3 regions of the Paenibacillus sp. GP183 genome follow, and region 2 is predicted to be linked to each of the others. Evidence: riboswitches for the same ligand, from Rfam matches in the RefSeq annotation. Region 2 holds a riboswitch; each other region holds the start of a gene.
The links. A riboswitch is a leader RNA that binds a small molecule or an ion and turns the genes downstream of it on or off. The one in region 2 is predicted to bind ZMP and ZTP.

Region 1: another riboswitch for ZMP and ZTP. It lies ahead of BLV33_RS05275 (DJ-1/PfpI family protein); the one in region 2 lies ahead of rpiB (ribose 5-phosphate isomerase B).
Region 3: another riboswitch for ZMP and ZTP. It lies ahead of BLV33_RS19440 (HAD family hydrolase); the one in region 2 lies ahead of rpiB (ribose 5-phosphate isomerase B).

The regions. Positions count from the first base shown of each region.
Region 1 covers NZ_FNSW01000001.1:1,072,604-1,074,870, forward strand. The annotation lists gene BLV33_RS05265 (HAD family hydrolase) at 1-7, opposite strand, end outside; gene BLV33_RS05270 (GIY-YIG nuclease family protein) at 1-569, opposite strand, end outside; gene BLV33_RS05275 (DJ-1/PfpI family protein) at 625-1,212, opposite strand; ZMP/ZTP riboswitch at 1,260-1,340, opposite strand; gene BLV33_RS05280 (hypothetical protein) at 1,456-1,971, opposite strand; gene BLV33_RS05285 (HAD family hydrolase) at 2,145-2,267, opposite strand, start outside.
Region 2 covers NZ_FNSW01000001.1:3,608,712-3,610,978, reverse strand. The annotation lists gene glyA (serine hydroxymethyltransferase) at 1-275, opposite strand, end outside; gene BLV33_RS17810 (TIGR01440 family protein) at 320-934, opposite strand; gene rpiB (ribose 5-phosphate isomerase B) at 950-1,408, opposite strand; ZMP/ZTP riboswitch at 1,506-1,586, opposite strand; gene BLV33_RS17800 (low molecular weight protein arginine phosphatase) at 1,645-2,244, opposite strand.
Region 3 covers NZ_FNSW01000001.1:3,938,537-3,940,803, forward strand. The annotation lists gene BLV33_RS19435 (hypothetical protein) at 42-314, shown strand; ZMP/ZTP riboswitch at 803-881, shown strand; gene BLV33_RS19440 (HAD family hydrolase) at 934-1,722, shown strand; partial or broken gene BLV33_RS19445 (sigma factor-like helix-turn-helix DNA-binding protein) at 1,959-2,081, shown strand; gene BLV33_RS19450 (MgtC/SapB family protein) at 2,211-2,267, opposite strand, start outside.

The sequences.
Region 1 (2,267 bases), 2.5 Mb from region 2:
TATTCATGTTTCCCTCCGCTGTTTGGTGCTGCAATCATTCTACATTCTTGTCTAAGGCTCACGAGTTCTTTCAATTTATTTGGGTTCTGTCTTATGTTTAGTATGGGTTTTGCTTCTAAAATTAGTTTAATCTCGATATCATTCAGCAGTTCAGATTTCATGGCTATCCAGTTTATTATTAGATTCTTATTTATCCAGTCAATAATTCTTAAGGTGTCATCATCAGAAAATTTATAGTTTGCACCGTTTCGGCTATGGCTTAATGATCCAATTACAGGTCGATAACCAAAGATTGCACCGATACTTCTGAAAAAAGAAGCAGGGCTTTTATGTCTTAAGTCTTGAGTAACTAACCTCTTTAATAAGCTGGTTGATGCTTGCCCAACATAGAGAATATTGTGATCTCTGTTTATTAAGCAAGCAGAATAAGGCTCAGGAATACTTGTAATATCACGAATCATTATACAGTAAATTCCTGGTGTATTGGGAACTTCTGATTCAGCTAATGAAGCTGCAATCACATAATTGGGATTTGTGATATTGTCCTTAAAATGATTTTGATTTTCCAAACAAGGACTTCCTTTCTTTGCCGTGACGCCGTTAATCAGCGTCAGGATCTGATTGTTACTTTTTCCATTCATACTCTAGTTTTGATGCTGTATCAACAGCCCTTTCAATTCCCAACAGCTTTGAAACAACATAAAGGGACGCATCGATTCCGGCAGTTACACCAGCTGACATGATGATTTTTCCATTATCAACGTATCTAAGGTCTTCAACAATCCTGGAATTGCTCGGTGCCGCTTGACGTAATAAATCTATTGCTCTTCGATTTGTTATTATACTCAATCCGTCTAATAAATTCGCTTTTGCCAAAAGCAAAGCTCCTGTGCATACAGATAACACCAGCTCAGCCGTGCTAGCCGTATTATTTATCCAAGTTGTAAGTGATTCATTATACATTTCTGTTCGGGAACCTATTCCACCAGGAACAATTAGTATATCTGGAGGTGGGCAATCATCAAAGCTGTACTTGGGATAAATAGTAAATCCACTGATCGTGTTCAAGGGTTGTACCTTTTCACTTACCGTGTAAACACGAAAATCTTTCCCCCAATTGCTTGCTGTAGCAAAAACATCAAAGGGACCTACAAAGTCTAATCCATCCACTTTCTCATACACCAAAACAGCTACATTCCTAGCTCGTTCCATCGCAATCCATCTCCTTAAAATAGAAAAGTATTTGATCATAGGATCAAATACTTTGCCCAGGCGAACGGCTGCTATGAATATGTGCTCCCCCGTAGTCATCTACGTTATCGCCAGTCGCACATACCAAATATTTACTGTTGATTATATCTGAAAATTGCAAAATGTCAACTAACGAATATACAAGGGATTACTCGCCGATACGAGCTGCCTTTGATCAACTATTTCAAAATATCTCAAATCCATTCAAAAATTCTGATAAATCATTTCGTTGTTATTATTAAATACTTCAACTTTCGCTTTAGATGAATTGGTTAACTTGCCAGTTGGGTGATCTACTATAAAAGCCTTTTCATGATTCATTGTTATTTCTACTATGCTTCCATCTTCAAATTTTATTTTCATTTTTCGTCCTTGTTCGAGTACATCTTTTCGGTGAACGATTACTCCTATAAATGATGTTTCTTGTGTCACTGCAATTACGTCTACTCGTTCTGGTGCACCTCCCCATGAACTTCCAATATACTGAGGTTTGTTATCATTAGTTATAGATAAACTGTAACCAGAGTTATCACCCAAAACAATTGCATGATCATTATAGTACTTTATTGCCAAAGCTTTTCCATGAATATCTTGAAAGTTTACTAATTCTTGTTCAGTAGGTGTTCTACTTATTATAGGGTTACTTGTTCCCTGAAGTTTTAAGCTTGGAAAAAAGAAAACTATGATTACGAGCAAAAATAAAACAACTTTGATTTTCATGATTTTTCCTTCCATTAAGTCCTGTTCTTCGCCGTCTTTACTTCACGTTTCTTCATAATCTCTTTAGATTCCCATATTCTTGTTTCACCCGGTGGGTATATTCCTTTTGTCTGTCGTAGTCGTCTCCGATCAACTTTAGCTGCTCTAATGAATTGTAGTGAAACTTCTTCGAGTTAGTTAATGAGTCTGTTCTTAACATTAATATTTTCAATTAATTCTTCTAAATCCATATCAGCCATAGACTCAATCATTAAATCATAATCAGCAAATTCAAAATGTCTTGTTACATCGTTTGG
Region 2 (2,267 bases):
GGCTGAACATTCGCATGCTCGGCACCGAACAGCTCCGTTGCACGGTCACGTGCGATGTTTTCCACAATATCGACGTATTCACAGCCGCCATAATATCTTTTGCCCGGATAGCCTTCCGCATATTTGTTAGTTAAAACCGTACCCATAGCTTCAAGCACCGCTTGGCTTACAAAGTTCTCAGAAGCAATCAACTCAATTTTGTCGCGTTGGCGGCCAATTTCCAAATTCATAGCTTTCACAATTTCTGGGTCTTGCTTGCTTAAATGTGCTGTCATTTTTATTTCCTCCTAGTGGCGTATCCTCTATATTTTAAAAAAGGTCATCCTAAGTTGCTGCAATCGTCGGTTTGAGATGAATCTTTAACTTGCAAACCCGCGTCTTCCTCCGTATAAACAGCCCTTGCTCCCCCGATCAGCTTCGACCGAGTGATAGCCATGGTCACATGAGCATGGCCTATGGTACGAATCGGCGGCCTGACTGGAACAGCGACTCGGCGAAGATGCATGCCAATCAGCGTGTCTCCAATATCGATCCCTGCATGCGCCTGAATAGCTTCCACTAGCACAGGCCGCTTGAAATGGCGAAACGCATACGAGGCCATTGAGCCTCCAGCCTTGGGTATCGGTATGGCAGAAACCGTCTCTAATGGATAGCGCGAGAGGATGTTCTCCTCCACGACCAGAGCCCGGTTCAAGTGCTCGCAGCATTGAAAAGCAAGAAATAATCCGAACTCGTCGGCGATCTTGAGGGCAGCTTGATAAATCGGTTCAGCTGCCTGGAGCGTACCGGAAGTTCCGATCCGATGCCCAAGCACTTCACTGGTGCTTGTGCCGATGACCAGTACCTGTCCAGCCTTAAGCCCGCCGACCCGAACCAATTCCCGCAGGTTGGTCCCTACGTCCTGTCCAACCGTTTGCATGCCTGAATCTGTCATCGATCTCACTTCTCCTTATGGATGCAGCGTGTAACGATCTTCCAGCTCTTTCATTTTCCTGATGCGGTTTTGATGGCGAGCGCCTTCGGAGAAATCTGTTTCGAGCCAGGTTTTCACAATTTCCAGCGCAATTCCGGGTCCAACCACGCGTTCACCCATGGCAAGCACATTGGAATCGTTATGTTCCCGTGTAACTTTGGCAGAGAAAAGGTCATGAACCAAGGCGCAGCGGATTCCCGGGATTTTGTTCGCAGCAATCGTCATGCCAATCCCGGTACCGCAGATCAAGATCCCACGATCAGCTTCGCCGGAAGCCACCTTCTCGCAAACCGGAAGCGCATAATCCGGATAGTCAACGGAGTCTTCACAATCACAGCCCAGATCCACAACTTCATGGCCAAGCGCTTCAATCGAGGGGATAACAGCTTCTTTTAACCGGTAACCGCCGTGATCCGCTCCAATCGCAACCTTCATAGTCCATCCGCTCCTTTTACCCACTTTTGCATCCTTATTATAACGCAAACTGCATGGAAAAACGAAAAAAGAGCAGGACACGTACAAGTACGCGTTGCTCTTTTGCCCAGGCGACCGGCCGTATAGCTCGATGCTCCATTGTGGTTTCTCCCACTTGTCGCCAGTTACATCGAGTCCTGCTTGAATAGCTTTATTTTAGCGCAATCTGCGCCGTCTGTAAAGATGAAAAGGCCTGGTTATCGGTCGCGCAAGTCACTGCTGAAGCCCTGAAGCTTGATGACCAGCTTTTTTAAATGGAGTTCAATCTCCTGAGCCGTTAACCGATATGCATCCAAAGAGCCCCCGAACGGATCTGAAATATCAAAGCTGGAAATGTGCTTATTCAGTTTGGAGAGCTGGCTTCTTTCATCATTGGAAATGGGCTGTGACAAGGCTTGCTTCAATTGCAGCTCAGCCGTCAGCGTTGTCCGTGTGTCTATTGCCTCCAGAATCGCTGGATCGTCTTCGACAAATTCCTTGAGTGTAAAAGTTTTCTCGAGCGCCTGCGGATGTCTTTGAATAACAATTCCTTTATGCGCCATGGTCATGGTCAAAATAACGTCCGCCCATTCCACATCGGGTTCGTTTAATGCACTGGAGGTCAGCTTGTCTCCGATCCCCTTTTCCTGTAATACAGCTTCGCTATTACGGGATATCGACGAGCCGTTTGCGGCCGAAACACCGGCGGAACGAACTTCCGCTTCGAGCTTCTCTCCTTGCAGCATGTGTCGCAGCATACCTTCCGCCAGCGGACTGCGGCATGTGTTTCCTGTACATACAAAAAGAATGCGTACCATTCCAGACTCCTCCTGCCCGCATA
Region 3 (2,267 bases), 330 kb from region 2:
CTGTTTGTGCTATACTTTCCTTAAAGGAGCCAGCACCTTTGTTGGCACTTACAAAACGAGAAAGGAAACAAATCAACATGAAGAAGTTACTCGTATTAGGGCTTTCCGCTTGTTTACTATTTAGTTTCACAAGCTCTGCTTTTGCTGCTACTAAAACTACCGTTCAAACTAAACACACCGTAACTCATGCTAAGAAAAAGGATACAATAGCTAAGAAAACTACTAAGGCTAACTCTAAAAAGTACGCTGTGAGTAAAATTAAAAAGGCAAAGGCTGTACATAAAAAAACAACAAAGACTGCAAAAACAGCGTAATGCATAAAGTTGAATATCAAATTTTGGAGTCGCGGACCAGTATCGCGGCTTTTTATTTTACATATCGAAGACATTACATGAAATTTGGGGAGCGGTTCATTAGAATTAACAAAAAACGTTGAATAGGATTTTGTCACTTGTTACGCTAGCCATGGGATGGTGAATTTCCAGGGATTTTGTGGAGTATACGTGCAGTAGAAAAAGGCTTTAAGGAAATGTTCCAGCCATTTCTTCTATTCCCGTATGCCCAAAAATGTAACGGCGGGCTCTCATCAGCTTACATCCCTAACGATCACTGTATCCAATGGTGATGAAATCCTGCGAATGAGTGAGTATACGTGAGAGAACCCCTTAAAACCGAGGGACGGGTACGATAGCATCATTACGAACAGGCTGCCGGCATCATCGGTAGCCTACTCAACTATCAGGCAGTAATGCACAATAATACCTTGACTTGAATTAATTCTCCTAATATAATTTAGTAAATATTTGGTATGTGTAACTGGCGTAAACGTGGATAACCACGAGGAAACACATATTTATATGCCGTACGCCTGGGCAAAGTATTTGGTCAAATCTGATCGAATGCTTTTTTTGTTTTTGGTTGGAGGTGAAAGAGATGGATATTTCAGCAATCGTTCTTGATCTTGATGGGACTCTATTAAATTCAAGTAAGAAAGTGTCCGAGCGAAATTTGGATGCAGTTTTAAGATGCAGCCATAACGGAATGAAGATCATTGTTGCAACAGCCAGACCACCTAGATCAGTTCGGGCATTACTACCGATTGAACTGTTAGATATATCCTCATTTGTATTTTATAATGGCGCATTGATCGTGGATGTAAAGGCGGGACTAGAAGAACACATACCCATTGACAGAACAACTACAGAAGATATATTGGATTATTGTTCAGTGAAGCTGCCAGATTGTGTAATAAGCCTTGAAGTTAAAGACCATTGGTACTCTAACCATAAAATCCTGGATAATGCCGTGTATAACCCTTTATTCCATCCAATAGTATGTGAGTATAGGGAGTTAAAGCAGCATTTAGCAACAAAGATATTAATAACTGATTTCGGTGAGCCAAAGGAATTACGTCTATTATTCGAAGAAAAAGTTAATTATTTATTAACTGACAAAGGGAAACTTGTTCAGATGATGAATAAATCAGTTTCTAAGGCTACTGGAATACTAAAACTAATTAGTCATTATGGCATTAACACTTCCCAAATTATCGTTTTTGGTGATGATTACAACGACATTGAAATGTTTAAGATATCAGCATATTCGGTTGCGATGTTGAATGCAGTCGATGAGTTAAAGAACTTAGCAGATGAAATAACGGATACAAATGATAATGATGGTGTAGCGCAAATACTTGAAATGATTTTGAGGGGAGTTCGATAGTTACTTTTGAAAATGAGTTGTTTCATAACCCGTATCCAGGTAGGACTATCATAATTGGCATGACGGCGTGGCTTTTTTGTGTACTATTTCTGTAAGGGCATTCTATAGTCACAATTGCTAAAATTAACCATCATGGTGGCAAATCATTTTTTACATTGTTTTGTTTCGTGTTCCACATCGTCAAAATGATTGGGAGAAGGAAGTCGTGATGTGGCGGTTTGGCCTTTGAGCACAGTGGTGAGGAACGGACGCAGAGGGAAATTGCTAAGGAGCTGGGAATTTCTCGATCGTATGTGTCAAGAATAGAGAACCGGGCACTGATGGAGCTATACCATGAGTTTTATAAGGCGAAGCGGTAGTTTATAGTAGCGCTCACAAGACGTGAGGGTTCAAATCCCTTCGACCGCATCCTATTGATTAAACGATAAATGCCCTGAATAATAAGGCTTTTTTTGAGGTTCTGGTGTAACGATATAGGTGCTATTTATTTATAGATGCTCTACCTCCACCGATACAACATGATCAATGCGTTTAATAAAATAATA